2 regions of the Kribbella sp. NPDC051620 genome follow, and region 1 is predicted to be linked to the other one. Evidence: riboswitches for the same ligand, from Rfam matches in the RefSeq annotation. Region 1 holds a riboswitch; the other holds the start of a gene.
What was found. A riboswitch is a leader RNA that binds a small molecule or an ion and turns the genes downstream of it on or off. The one in region 1 is predicted to bind S-adenosylmethionine.
Positions count from the first base shown of each region.

Region 2: it holds a riboswitch for S-adenosylmethionine, as region 1 does, so the genes downstream of both, ACIA12_RS09795 (aminotransferase class V-fold PLP-dependent enzyme) here and thrC (threonine synthase) in region 1, are expected to answer to the same signal.

Region 1 covers NZ_JBITDB010000009.1:142,918-150,274, forward strand. Annotated here, with positions in the region: gene ACIA12_RS37305 (amidase) at 1-170, opposite strand, end outside; gene ACIA12_RS37310 (DUF3263 domain-containing protein) at 365-673, shown strand; gene ACIA12_RS37315 (LytR C-terminal domain-containing protein) at 676-1,284, shown strand; gene otsB (trehalose-phosphatase) at 1,281-2,114, shown strand; gene ACIA12_RS37325 (hypothetical protein) at 2,111-2,560, opposite strand; gene ACIA12_RS37330 (DNA-3-methyladenine glycosylase family protein) at 2,675-3,628, shown strand; gene ACIA12_RS37335 (cation:proton antiporter) at 3,698-4,939, shown strand; SAM riboswitch class I at 5,005-5,144, shown strand; gene thrC (threonine synthase) at 5,159-6,427, shown strand; gene ACIA12_RS37345 (ubiquitin-like small modifier protein 1) at 6,424-6,699, shown strand; gene ACIA12_RS37350 (PQQ-binding-like beta-propeller repeat protein) at 6,732-7,357, opposite strand, start outside.
Region 2 covers NZ_JBITDB010000002.1:547,368-554,724, forward strand. Annotated here, with positions in the region: gene ACIA12_RS09785 (DNA translocase FtsK 4TM domain-containing protein) at 1-995, opposite strand, end outside; gene ACIA12_RS09790 (DinB family protein) at 1,117-1,635, opposite strand; SAM riboswitch class IV at 1,799-1,913, shown strand; gene ACIA12_RS09795 (aminotransferase class V-fold PLP-dependent enzyme) at 1,930-3,294, shown strand; gene ACIA12_RS09800 (ATP-binding protein) at 3,398-5,593, opposite strand; gene ACIA12_RS09805 (alpha/beta hydrolase) at 5,603-6,580, opposite strand; gene ACIA12_RS09810 (prolyl oligopeptidase family protein) at 6,672-7,357, opposite strand, start outside.

The DNA of each region.
Region 1 (7,357 bases):
CGCTCGGTGTCCAGTCGGACGGCTTCGGTCAGAGCGGCTGGGTTGGGGGTGCAGACGGCGTTCACGAGGGGGTTCAGCTCGGAGTACCGGTTCTGCAGCTCCTCGACCGTCGCGACGGCGGTTCGCGGACCGGGCGACACGTCGCCGGGGGCCTGTCGAGTTGAGCTCACACCGTCGATCCTGCCAGAGTTGAACCCGCCCGGCCGTCCGCCTGGGTGCGCCCTGGACAACCTGCCCGCCCCACACTCGACAAGCTGCCGCGACACACACTCCGTGTGTGACGCGGTGAATGACATGCCTGTCGTTCTCCGCGTAGGGTGGAGCGCGGACGGACGATCACCGACCGCACGGGAGTCACCAGCAGATGGACAGCGCCAACGCCAGCACCTCCGGCCCCGCCGAGGCGGGCCTGCCGGCCGTCGCTGGGTTGTCCGACCGGGACGGTGCCATCCTCGGCTTCGAGCGGCACTGGTGGAAGTACGCCGGTGCCAAGGAGCAGGCGATCCGCGACCAGTTCCAGATGTCGGCGACCCGGTACTACCAGGTGCTCAACGCCCTGATCGACCGGCCCGAGGCCCTCGCGCACGACCCGCTGCTGGTCAAGCGCCTGCGCCGGCTGCGGGCCGCTCGCCAACGGGCCCGATCAGCCCGGCGGCTGGGTATCGAGGTCTGAGCTTGAACCGCCGCTCGCAGGACGAAAAGGGCCAGGTCCTCTCGTCTCTGGTCGCCGTGCTCGCCGTCGTCGCGATCGTCGGCGGACTGCTGGTGCTGTTCGGCACCCGGGGCAACAACTCGGTGGCCGACTCCGGCAAACCCGCCGCGGACAAGACCGCGCCGAAGACCACCCCCAAGCCGTCTTCGCCCTCGTCGTCCAAGCCGCCGTCTGCGCCGGTCTCGTCCGAGCCGCCTTCGGTACCACCGTCCTCGGCGCCCCCCTCGGAGCCGCCCTCGGCTCCTGTTTCGCAGCCGGTCTCGGTACCGCCGAGCGCTCCGGCATCGATCCCAGTGACCGAGCGGCCGGCCGTCGAGATCTACAACAACACCCCGCGCAAGGGCCTGGCCGAGGACGTCTCGGTCCGGGCCCGGCAGGCCGGCTGGATCGTCACCGGCAAGGACAACTGGCACGGCAAGATCGTCGCCAGCACGGTGTACTTCCCGGCCGGTATGCAGGCCGAGGCGAACCAGCTGGCCCGGGATCTCGGCATCGGCCGGACCAAGGACGCCCTGGACAACATGAAGAAGGACCGGCTCACCGTCATCCTCACCACGGACTACGCGGGATGAGTACTCCCGTACTGGCGACTGCAGCCGGGCGGGAGGGCTGGGAGGCGATCGTCGCGGATCCGGCCGGGGCGGTCATCGCCTCGGACTTCGACGGCACGCTGTCGCCGTTGGTGGAGGACCCGTCGATGTCGCGGGCAGCTGATGGCGCGCTCGACGCGCTGGCCCGGCTGGCTCGGTCGGTCGGGCAGGTGGCCATCGTGACCGGGCGGCCGGCGTTGGTTGCCACGGAGCTGTCTGGGGTTACTGGGCATCCGGGGTTGGGGCGTCTCGTAGTACTGGGTCACTACGGGCTTGAGCGGTGGGAGGCGTCCACTGGTGCCGTCACCAGCGACCCGGTGCCGCCTGGTGTCGAGATAGCCCGGGGGAAGCTCCCTGCGCTCCTGGCCAGCGTCGGCTACCCGGATGCCTTCGTGGAAGACAAGGGGAGCTCACTAGCTGTCCACACCCGCCGCCTAGCGGAGCCCTTGCCTGCCCTGGAAGCCCTACGCCAGCCCCTGACCGACCTAGCCGAGTCAGTAGACCTCCGCCTCGAGCCCGGCAACCTGGTCCTGGAACTCCGACCCCCCGGCATCGACAAGGGCGTAGCCCTCCGCCGCTTGATCGAGTCCACCGCCGCCCGCTCAGTCCTCTACGCCGGCGACGACCTCGGCGACCTGGCAGCCTTCGAAGCCCTCAACACCCTCCGAGCCACCGGCCTCCACTGCGTCCTCGTAGCCGCCCGCTCCTCCGGCGCCACCGCCCTCACCGACGCCGCCGACATAGTCGTAGACGACCCCTACGGCGTAGTAACAGTCCTGACAGCCCTATCGGACGCCATCACCAACCGCTAGCTCCGCCGGAAGGTCTGGCTCAGAATTTGGCTGAGGGGTTTGAGTGGCTTCTCGTCGTAGTTGCCGTCTTTGAGGCTGGCCAGGCGTTCGAAGGGGTTGCGGGAGGCTGGGCAGCCGGTTCGCAGGAAGGACCAGGCGACGCCTAGCAGGTACAGCGGCAGCATCGGCAGCCCGAACAGGCAGAAGTACTGCCACGAGTGCCGCTCCTCATGCCTGACCAGGACCGGCCGCGCATCGAAGTACGCCCGATCATGCTTGGTCAGAATCACATTGCCGATCGTGAACGCACCGGCCACCGGAAACCGCAGCTTGTACCCGGTCGCATAGAACAATCCCCGAGGCCCCCGACTGAACTGCGCCCGCCCGATCACCCCCACGACCACCCCGGCGATCGACGACAAGTTCACCGTGTTCCACACCAACTTCAACACCTGCCACCCAGACATCGCCCCACCTCCACCCTCAGTATCAGCTCACCCCACCCGGATGTCCCGATGTCCTAATTCTTAGGACATCCGGTCGGATCGGGTGTTGTCGGTGGGGTGAGTAAGACTTGGCGGGTGACTTCGGTGGTGCGGCGGTGGCGGGCTGGGCGGGTGGTGGATCCGCATGTGGTGATTGGGGGGTTGCGGAAGGGGCCGGGGGATCCTGCTTATGTGTTCGAGGCTGGGCGGCGGACCGTTTGGCGGGCCACCCGGACGCCGGAGGGGGCGGTGTTGATCAGGCTTACGCCGTACTCCGGGGTGGGCGAGGTCGAGGCTGAGGCGTGGGGGGCGGGGGCCTCGTGGGCGTTGGATGGGGTGCCTGAGCTGTTGGGGGAGGCCGATAGCTGGGAAGGGTTCGAGCCGTTGGCGGAGCATCCGGCGCTGGTGGAGGCGGCGCGGCGGTTTGCGGACTTTCGGGTGCCGCGGACGCGGGCTGTGTTCGAGGCGATGGCGGCGGCTGGGATCGAGCAGGTGGTGACGGGCAAGGAGGCGTTCGCCGGATGGCGGATGTTGCTGCGGGAGTACGGGGAGCCGGCGCCGGGGCCGGGGTCGCCGGACGGGCGGAAGATGATGGTGCCGCCGTCGCCGGAGGAGTGGCGGATGATTCCGTCCTGGCAGTGGTTGCGTGCCGGAGTGGAGGGGCGCCGGTCCCGGGTGGTGATCACGGCGGCGACGCGGGCAGCCGCGTTGGAGCGGACGCTGGAGTTGACCGACGGGGCTGAGGTCGAGCGACGGCTCAGGTCGTTGCCCGGGGTGGGAGTCTGGACCGCCGCCGAGGTGCGGCAACGCGCCCACGGAGACGCCGACGCCTTCTCCTTCGCCGACTACCACGTCTCGCGCGACGTCTCCTACGCCCTCACCGGCGAGGAACTCGACGACGACGGCTGCGCCGAACTGATCGAGCCCTACCGAGGCCACCGCTACCGAGTCCAAGCCCTCCTCAGCCTGGCCGGCCACCACCACCCCCGCTACGGCCCCCGCAAATCCCTCCCCACCCACACCCCCGGCGCCACCCACCGCCTCCGCTAGAACCCGCCCAGCACCAGCACCCACCGAGCGGCGGTTCCACCGGCTGGGGTTGGGCACTGGGGGTGGGATATGGAGATTGACGGGGACGGGTTGTACCTGGTGGCGGGCGTGGCTTTGCTGGTGGGGGCTGTGCTGCCTCGGTTGTTGCGGCGGTATGCGATTTCGGCGCCGATGGCGTTTGTGGCGGCTGGGTTGTTGCTGGGGCTGTTCGTGGAGCGAGGGCGGGTCAGTCCGATCAGTGAGTCGGGGCTGACCGAGCATCTGGCCGAATTGACCATCCTGATCGCGCTGATGGGTGTGGGGCTGGCGATCGATCGGCCGATCGGGTGGAAGCGGTGGGCGGTGACGTGGCGGCTGCTGCTGGTGGCGATGCCTGCTTGTATCGCGGCTGTCGCCGGAGTCGGATGGCTGGTCGGGTTGGCGCCGGCGACGGCTTTGCTGCTGGGCGCGGTACTGGCTCCGACCGACCCGGTGCTCGCGTCGGACGTACAGGTGCAAGGGCCGACGACCGGGGAGGGGGCCGAGCCCGAGGAGGATGACGAGGTGCGGTTCGCGCTCACCTCGGAGGCTGGGCTCAACGACGGGCTGGCGTTTCCGTTCATCTACGCCGCGGTGTTCGCGGCGACGAAGGGAGCGGTCGGCGACTGGGCGCTGGAGTGGTTCGCCTGGGACCTGATCGGCAAGACCGTGATCGGTGTCGCGATCGGAGCCGGCGCCGGCTGGTTGCTCGGCAAGATGGCCTTCTCCGCGCCGTCGCGCACTTTCCGGCTGGCCGATTCGCGCGAACCCGTGCTGGCACTGGCGACGACGCTCGGCGTCTACGGCCTCACCCAAGTACTGCATGGCTACGGATTCGTCGCCGTCTTCGTCGCTGCCCTGTCGCTCAGGGCCTCCGAGCGCAGCCACGATTTCCATGAGGAACTGCACGGATTCATGGAGCAGCTGGAGCACATCCTCACCTGGGGGATCCTGCTGCTGCTCGGCGTAGCGATCACCGGTGGCCTGCTCAAACCCCTGACCTTGGCAGGAGCAGCGATCGGCCTGCTCCTCGTGCTGGTACTACGTCCGCTCACCGCCTGGCTCGCTCTGGCCGGTACGCCGATGCGCCGGTCCGAACGCTGGGTCACGGCGGCGTTCGGAGTACGAGGGGTGGGGTCGGTGTTCTACCTGGCCTACGCGGGCGCCGACTTCGGCACCGACCTGCCCTGGCTGTGGGCCACCGTCGGCTTCACCGTCGTCCTGAGCGTCGCCGTCCACGGGGTCGCCGCCACCCCACTCATGCGGATGCTCGACCGCCGCCGTGGCCGATGAGATCGACTGTCTCGCATGGTGGGAACGGAAGACACAATATGGACCCGATTGGGTAATCTCGGCAGGGCTCATCCAGAGGGACTGAGGGAAACGGCCCGTTGAAGTCCCGGCAACCCTCCCCGTGCGGCGGCTCGATCCGAGACTCCGGCGGCGGAACGGTGCCAAATCCGTCCTGTGCCGAGATCCGGTGCGGGGAAGATGAGGAGGGAAAACTCCGTCATGAGCCTGAGTACCGCCGCCACCACCCACACCATCCGTGAAGGTGCCTTCGGCAACGGAACCCATCTGAGCTGCCGCGCCTGCGGCGCCAAATCCGAGCTCGGCCCGTTCTACGCCTGTATGGAGTGCTTCGGCCCGCTCGAGGTCGGGTACGAGTTCCCGACCATCACGCGTGAGCAGATCGAAGCCGGACCCAAGAACATCTGGCGGTACCAGCCGCTGCTGCCCGTCCCCGTCGACGTGGCCAGCTTCCCGAACACCGAGCCCGGCTACACCCGGCTGATCGACGCCGGCAACCTGGCCCGCGAGCTCGGCCTGCGCAAGCTGTGGGTGAAGGACGACTCGGGCAACCCGACGCACTCGTTCAAGGACCGGGTCGTCGCCTCCGCTCTGAGCGCCACCCGCGAGCTGGGCATGAAGGTCTTCGCCTGCCCCTCCACCGGCAACCTGGCCAACGCCGTCGCCGCGGCCGCCGCCCGGGCCGGGATCCGCTCGGTCGTGTTCATCCCGCAGGACCTCGAGCGTCCCAAGATCATCACCACGGCCGTGTACGGCGGCACGCTGGTGGCCGTCGAGGGCAACTACGACGACGTCAACAAGCTGGCCTCCGAGATCGCCGGTGAGGAGGAGGGCTGGGCGTTCGTGAACGTCAACGTCCGCCCGTACTACTCCGAGGGCTCCAAGACGCTGGCCTTCGAGATCGCCGAGCAGCTCGGCTGGCGGATCCCGCAGCAGGTGGTGATCCCGGTCGCGTCCGGTTCGCAGCTGACCAAGATCGACAAGGGCTTCACCGAGCTCGGCAAGCTGGGCCTGGTCGACGCGACCGACTACAAGATCTACGGCGCCCAGGCGACCGGGTGCTCGCCGGTCGCGCAGGCGTTCCGCGACGGACATGACGTGGTGAAGCCGGTCAAGCCGGACACCATCGCCAAGTCGCTGGCGATCGGCAACCCGGCCGACGGACCGTACGTGCTCGACGTGGCCCGGCGGACCGGTGGGGTGATCGAGGACGTCAGCGACGAAGAGGTCATCGAGGGCATCCAGCTGCTCGCCCGGACCGAGGGCATCTTCACCGAGACCGCGGGCGGGGTGACGGTCGCGACGCTGAAGAAGCTGATCGAGACCGGGCAGATCGATCCCGACGCCGAGACGGTGATCATCAACTCCGGCGACGGGCTCAAGACGCTCGACGCCGTGGCCGACCGGGTCGGCCCGAAGGTCACCATCCCCGCGTCGTACGACGCCTTCGTGAAGGCGGGTCTGCAGTGAGTGTCAGCGTCCGTGTCCCGACCATCCTGCGCCCCTACACCAAGGGTGCCTCCGAGGTCTCCGTCGAGGGGGCGACTCTGAGCGAGGTGCTCGAGTCCCTCGACACGTCGTACCCGGGGATCAAGGGCCGGGTGCTCGACGAGTCCGGCGAACTCCGCCGCTTCGTCAACATCTACGTCGACAACGACGACGTCCGCTTCTCCGAGGGCCTGCAGACCACGATCAAGGACGGCGGCCAGGTCTCGATCATCCCGGCCGTCGCCGGCGGCTGAGCTTCCTCAACTGAACGAACCGCCGGGTGACGTCAGCCGGTGCGCGGGAAGGTCGTGATCCGCCCGCCCACCTTGATGACGTCCCCGGCGGACGCGAACCGGCCCTGCGTCGTGGAGACCTGGCCGTGCTCGGCGCCGTCGCTGATCAGGGTGTAGCGCTGGCTCTTGCCTCCCACCGCGTCGACGACGGTGGTGTGCGCGATCGCCGTACCGTCGGAGGACTGTTCGATCGACGCTTCGACCTGGTCGCCGCGCCCGGGCACGTCCACCAGCTTGCCGGTGGTCGTGTCGGCGATGGCAGTAGCCACGACGTGGTGGTCCCGGTCGCGCTGCTCGACCGCGACGTACCGGCCGTCGACGCGGCTTTGAAGCGCCACCGACCATCGGCCATCGAGGGGTACCTCACGCAGGGTGCCGGTCCCAGGGTCGAGGAAGACGGTTTTGGTGCCGTACACCGCCCGCGCTCGTCCGTCGACCACATCCAGTGTCTCCAGCCCGTTGAGCCGTCCGAACGGAGTCGACCAGGGTTGACCGCCCGCGAGGGGAGTGCCCTTGGCGAGCCGGTGGCCATCCTTGGCGTAGGTGAACTCGACGAACGTCTGGCCCGCGATGACGAAGTCGCTTCGGGTCGCCCGTACCGCGGTTGCTACCTGACCTG
Region 2 (7,357 bases), on a different contig from region 1:
TCCGGATCGATCGGAGCCTTCTTGCGGCCGCGCTTGTTGATCTCGCGGCCTTCGAGCACCGGCGAGTCGTACGGCTTGACGGTCGGCTCGCCGTCGTCGTCCAGGGCGGCCTTCGCGCGCCGCTCCTTGCGAGTCAGACGGACGGTGTCGTCAGCAGCCGCGGCCACGGACGGCGCGTCGGCCGGGAGCTCAGTACGTCCGAGCAGTACGTCGAATGCGGCACGCACCCGCAACGGGATCGCGTAGATCGGAGTACCGGTGACTACGAGGGCGCCGAAGAGGGCGAGCAGGACGAGTAGCGGCGCTGCGACGTACTGGGTGAGCAGGTCGGACAGGAGCGAGGAGACGACGTACCCGATCGCTCCCCCGGCGTCCTGCAGCCGGCCGTCGGACGGGTTGCCGGGACGCGGCAGCCCGTTGGCGATGTGAACCAGACCCAGTACTCCGAGGGAGACGGCCGTCCAGCCGATCACCTGGCGTCCGGCCGGGCCGTTGCGGTCCGGGTGACGCATGGTGCGCAGGGCGATGAACAGGAGCATCAGCGGTACGGCCCAGCCGAGCATGCCGACACTGCCGCCGACTGCCACCCGGATGCCCTTGCCGACCGCGCCGGGCATGTCCCACCAGATCGCGGCGGCCACTACGAACGCCAGGCCGATCAGGGTGAGGCCGGCGCCGTCACGGCGGTGGGCCGGGTCCAGGTCGCGGGCGCCGTGGCCGATGCCGCGGACCATGCTGCCGAGCACGTGGGCGATCCCGATCCAGACCTTGACCAGCCCTCTGGCGAGGGCGAGCATGGCGGCCGCGAACGGACCCGCGCTGCTCGCTTTGGGCACGGCCGTGCGCGCAGCGGTGGAGCCACTGCGCTTCGTGCTCTGCCCACGCTTCTGGGCGCCTGACGGACGGGAGCGGCCACCAGCCGCCGAGCGGCCCGATGCGGGGCTGCTGGCTGCCGACTTCCGCGCCCGCGCCGGGGAAGACGTGCGGGTCGCCATGTCTAGCAGGCTACCCCGACTACCACTCGAGTCACACGTGTCACACGCCGATCACACCGCCCCATCCGTAGCGTCACAGCCCCACGCGGCCGGGCGTGTCCCAGCGGCCGCAACGCAGGCCTCAGGCGCCGGTCACGCCGTCCAGATGTTCGCGGAGGAGGTCGGCGTGGCCGCAGTGGCGGGCATACTCGCCGATCAGATGGATGTAGATCATCCGGAGCGAGGACACCTCGTCACGGAAAGTGAACTGCTCATCCAGAGAATGGCCTTCGGCGGCCTTGTCTGAAAGCGCCCATTCGTCGATCAGGGCTTCGTACTCCGCCTGTGCCCGGCCTGCGTCGATGAGTTCGAAGTCCGCGTCCTTGCCGAGAGCCGGATCGAACACGGGCGCAGCCGGATTGTCGCCCGCGAAGTGGATGCGGAACCAGATTCGTTCGACCTTGGTCGCGTGCCGGATCAGGCCGAGCAGGGAGAGGTTCGACGGTGGCAGCGGGCGGGCGGCCAGTTGCTCGGCGGTCAGGCCGGCGCATTTGTACAGCAGCGTGGTCCGGTGGAAGTTCAGGTAGCCGGCGAGCAACTCCTGCTCGGGCGCGACGAGCGAGCCCTCGGGCCGCTCGACCTCAGGTGCGATCCAGGTCATCCGCGCATCCTCCCCCAGCGGTCACCCCGCGAGCCATTGCATTAAGCAACAACCCGGAAAAGCACACTCACCCACGCCTGGCGTCTCACGATACGTTCGAGTATCCCAGCCAATGAGATGGCTGCTGGCGCGAAGGCCGGATCGTTGGCTACGGTCTTGGGCAGGTCATGAGTGTCAGCGTCAAGCCCCGGCTCGCTGGCCGGCAACCCTCCACCGCGGTGGGGTGCCCCGGGTGAGGACCCGGCCGTTCGGATACCCCGATTCGGCAAGTGCGGACCACCCGGGAGCAGAACCATGTCGATCCTCTCCATCCTCGAGCCTGCCAACGCCGCCGTGACCACCCGGCCGGCCCTCGCCAAGCTCACCACCGGCAACATCCCCGCCACCGTCGCGAGCGACCTGCTGGTCCCGCTGGCCGACGGCCGCGTGACCGACTACGCGAACTTCGACCACGGTGCGAGCGCGCCGTGTCTGGAGTCGGTGCGAGCGGCGGTCGAGGCTGCCCTCCCGTCGTACGCGTCGGTGCACCGTGGCAACGGCTACGCCTCGCGCATCACCACCCAGTGGTACGAGCGGGCTCGCGCCGAGGTTCACGGCTTCGTCGGTGCCCGCGAGGACGACCAGGTGATCTTCACCCGGCAGACCACCGACGCGCTCAACCTGCTGGCTCGCGCCGTACCGGCCGACGCGACCGTGATCGTGTTCGAGTCGGAGCACCACGCGGCCCTCCTCCCCTGGCCCGCCGAGCGCACTACCAGGCTCGCGGCGCCCACCAGCCACACCGGAGCGGTCACCGCAGTCGCCGACGCACTGCGCGCCGCACCGGAGGGCCCGCGCCTGGTCGTCATCACCGGCGCGTCGAACGTGACCGGCGAGATCTTCCCCATCGCGGAGATCGCCGCCGTCGCCAAGGCCCACGGTGCCCGCGTCTGCCTCGACGCCGCGCAGCTCGCACCGCACCGCGTGGTCGACATCCAGGACCTGGACGTCGACTGGGTGGCGCTCTCGGGCCACAAGCTCTACGCCCCGTACGGCGCCGGCGCGCTGATCGGCCGGGCTGACTGGCTCAACGCGGCCGACCCGTACCTGTACGGCGGTGGCGCGACGGCCGCAGTGACCGGCGACACGACCGTCTGGAACCAGGGCCCGGCCCGGCACGAAGGCGGCTCCCCCAACGTGATCGGCGCGATCGCACTGGCCGCCGCGTGCGCCGCGATCACCGAGCACCGCGAGGCGATCGAGCAGCACGAGCGCAGCCTGCTTGCCCGGCTCCGCACCGGCCTGGCCCAGATCGCCGGCGTGAACACGTACGACATCTTCGGCGCCGACGCCGACCGAGTGGGCACGGTCTGCTTCACCATCGACGGGGTCAGCTCGACGCTGGTGTCTGCGGCGCTCTCGGCGGAGTACGGGATCGGCGTACGGGACGGCAAGTTCTGCGCGCACCCGCTGGTCGGGCACCTGCTCGCCGACTCGCCGGAGGCAACCGCAGTCCGCGCAAGCCTCGGATTGGGTACCACCCGCGAGCACGTCGACCGCCTCGTCAGCGCGGTACGCGCCCTGGCCACCAACGGCCTGACCACCGAGTACGACGAGACGCCGCACGGCTGTCAGCCCCACAACGACCCCCGCGACCTGGTCGCGCCCAAGATCTGGTGAATCACCCCGCACTCGCCGACCGCCTGAGCCGCTCCACCGCTCGGTGACTGGCTGAAGACCACAGACGTGGCGAGTGCAGGACCTAGTGGTGAGCGGCAAACGCCTAACGGTCCGGACGGTTGGCCAGCCAGGCAGCGATCTGGCTGCGCGAGCTGAAGCCGAGTTTGTCCAGGATGTGCACGACATGCGATTCCGCGGTCCGTCTGCTGATCACGAGTCGGAGCGCGATCTCCTTGTTCGTCAGCCCCTGGGCCACCAGCTCGGCCACCTGATACTCCCGATCACTCAGCGATCCTGCAGCGGCGGCCACCGGCCGCGGTGCCGGTACTGCGGCCGTGCGCCCGGCGACGAACGTCATCGCCTCGTCGAAGCCGGCCGCGGCCGCCGCTGCGCCACGCCCGAAAGCCGCCCGGTACCGGTCGTTGCCCAAGGCATCCGTCACCTCACGCTCACAGGCGTCGTGAGCGTCACTCATCCTCAACGAGCCGAGCAACCGCTGCCCGCCACCCATCGGCCACACCTGGTGCGCGACCCCGAGCAGCTCGGCAGCGCGTTCGGCCCGGCCCATCGCTGCAGTGGTCCAGCACAGCAGCTCCAGCCAGGTCGCTGCGCCCAGTACGTCATTGAAGAGGGCTGCAAGCCTGACTGCCTCGATCAACCTAGCAGTCGCTTCAACGTACGAGCCCTGCATCCATTGAGCCAGCGCGCACGCGTAGAGCAGGCCCCCACGTGCGTACTGCTCCCCCGTCTCGTCGCAACGCTCTAGTGCCCGCTGGGCGAGTGCCATACCCTCAGCTAGCCGTCCCTGCCAGATCTCTGCCTGGGCCGTAGCCGAATGGAGCTGCAGCAGGAAGCTACTGGGTTGATCCAGCGCCTCCAGCCGGCGGATCGCCTCATGGAAGAGCGGTGTCGCCTTCTCGATCTCGCCGGTCAGGAAGTAGTAGGCACCGAACACGAAGACGGTGTGGGCGAGCATGTCAGCGTCGTCGTGCTCACGCGCCCAGCTGTCGGCCTCCGCGGCGTACGCGTAGATCGTCGCGGCCTCGCCCATCAGGCTGAGGGCGAAGGACAGGATGCCAAGAGCAACGGCCCGGTCCCGGCTCGGCTCCGGGTTGAGTTCCAGTGCTCGCTCCAGCCAGAGCTTGCCCTCGGCAGGATGACCGCAGAACAACCAGTCGAAGTGCAGCACGACCACGAACCGCAGGAAGACCACAGGGCTGCTAGAGCTGTACTCCAGAGCCGCCCGGAGATTGGCATGCTCGTCCCTGCACCAGGCCTGCGCCTCAACCTGTGCCGTACTGCGACGCCAGTCCTCACTCCACATCGCCGCGAGCCGCAGGTAGTGATCCCGATGCAGAGCCTGTACCGCGTCTGCCTGGCCCGCCTCCCGAAGCCGCCGAAGCCCGTACTGCCGAACAGGCTCCAACAGCCTGAATCGACCCTGCTCGCGCTGCACGATCGACTTGTCCACCAGGCCGGCCAGAACGTCCAACCCACCGCCAACCGCCTCAGCACCGGTTAGGTCGAAGCCGGCAAAGACCGAGAGCCGAGCCCAGAGCTCCTGCTCCTCAGGACTGCACAGGTCATAGCTCCACCCGAGCGCTGCGCTGAGTGACTTGGACGAGAGACCGTCCAACCGGTCCAGGAGCTCGGAGACCGACAAGACCCGCAACCAAGCAGCAGCCAGCTCGACGGCCAGCGGGATTCCGTCGAGCCGCCTGCAGATCTCGGCAACGGCAGCCCCGTTCACCGAGTCGACCACGAACCCAGTGGACACAGCAGCGCCACGATCGGCGAACAGCCGCACAGCATCGGAGGCGAGCTCACCGACGGCCAGTGGCGGCACGGCGTACACATGCTCGCCTTCAACACCCAGCACGTGCCTACTGGTAGCCAGGACCCGGATGCCCGGCGCTGCCGGCAGCAACTCAAACACCAGGGCAGCACACGCCGCAGCGAGGTGCTCACAGTTGTCGAGCACCACCAGCAGCGACCGATCACTCAGGTAGTCGGTCAACCACGCAACGGGATCCTCATCGGCATCCCGCAGCCCCAGCGCTACCCCCACCGTCCTGGCGAGCAGCGCCGGCTCACGCAACGCGGCAAGCTCCACCAGCCACACACCGTCAGGAAACGTCCGCCGAACCTGTACTGCGGTGCGCAACGCGAGGCGGGTCTTGCCCACCCCGCCGGGACCGGTGAGCGTGACAAGGCGGCTGGTAGCGAGCAGTGCCCTGACATCCAGCAACTCTTGGCGCCTGCCGACGAAGCTGGTCAACTCCGCCGGCAGGGTTCCCATGCTCCGAATCTAATCCAGATAGTGCTTCAGGTCAGCCGCCGCGTGCCGGTACTCCGCCTGGGTGGAAGGTAGTTGCCGGATCGGCGTAAGCAACGCCATGTCGTGGATCTGCCCGACATATTGCACAGAAATGACGTCCACCCCGGCCTCGTCGAGCTTGTGTCCGTAGGCCTGCCCCTCGTCGCGCAGCGGGTCGTTGCCGGACGTGTGGATGATGGCCGGGGGCAACCCGCGCAACTGGTCGACCCGAGCCTGCAGCGGAGCGGCGTACGGGTTGTGCCTGGTGGCCTCGTCCGGGGCATAGATGTCCCAGCCGAACTTCATGAAGTCACGGGACAGGAACCGTCCGTCCGCGAAGTCCCGGTACGACTCCGTGTCCAACTCAGCTGAGGTGGCCGGGTAGAGCAGCAACTGGACCTTGATCGACGGACCGTCGTGGTCACGCGCGTAGAGCGTCAGCGCTGCGCTCAGGTTGCCGCCGACGCTGTTACCGGCGACAGCGAGCCGCGCTGCATCGAGTCCCAAGGCAGCGCCCTCCGAGGCGACCCACTGCAGCGCAGCGAACGCCTCTTCCAGCTGGGTCGGGAAGACCGCGTCCGGGATCGGCGTGTACTCGACGAACACGGCCGCGTACCCGGTGGCGATCACCAGGTCCCGGGTCAGCGACTGGTGGTTGTCGAAGTCGCCCGCGATCCACACGCCGCCGTGCAGGAACAGGATGACCGGCAACGGCCCGTCGACACCCGAAGGACGCTGGATGTAGACCTTGGCGCTCACCCCGTCGACGGTGATGTCGTGCTCCGTGACATCGACCCCGCTCAGGTCGGGCGGCGCGGTTGCCTGCAGACCACGCAACACCCCACGAACCTGGTCGCCCGGCAGCAACCAGTACGGGTCCGGGTTCTTGTTCACCTCGGTCAGGAACTCCCGGACCCGGCGCTCGATCCTCAGGTCGGTACCGGCGTCCGGGACCTCGATTGCGCTCATCTGACTTCTCCCTGCTCACGGTGGGGACTGGTGGCCCGAGTCCAGCACCAGTCCCCGTGAGCGGGCATCCGTCAAAATACCGATCGCGCAACTACGGCTGGAGTCCCGTGTGGTGGGCGGCGAAGGCCAGTAGGTCGGCCCACTCGGAGGCGACCATCGCTGCCGGCTTGCCGAAGCCGTGGCCGGTGTTGACCTCGATCCGGGTCAGTACCGGTTTGTCCCCCGCCTGCACGTGCTGCAGCGTCGCCATGAACTTGTGGCTGTGCAGCGGCACCACCCGGTCGTCGTGGTCGCCAGTGACGACCAGGGTCGCCGGGTACGACGTACCGTCGTGCAGGTTGTGCAGCGGCGAGTAGGCCAGCAGGTCCTCGAACTGGGTCGGGTCATCGGGCAGTCCGAAGTCGGATGCCCAGGCGGCGCCCACAGTGAAGAGGTGGAAGCGCAGCATGTCCATCACGCCGACGCCGGGCAACGCCACCGCGAACAGGTCCGGCCGCTGAGTCATCACCGCCCCGACGAGCAGCCCGCCGTTGCTGCGCCCGTGGATGGCCAGCTGGGCGGGCGTGGTGATCTTGGTCTTGGTCAGGTCCTCCCCGACCGCGATGAAGTCGTCGAAGACGTTCTGCTTGTTCCGCAGCCGCCCCTCGTCGTGCCAGGAGCTCCCGTACTCCCCACCGCCGCGCAGGTTGGTGATCACCAGTACGCCGCCCGCCGCAAGCCAGGCCGGCCAGCCCGGACGGTAGTCGGCCATGATCGGGATGCTGAAGCCGCCGTACC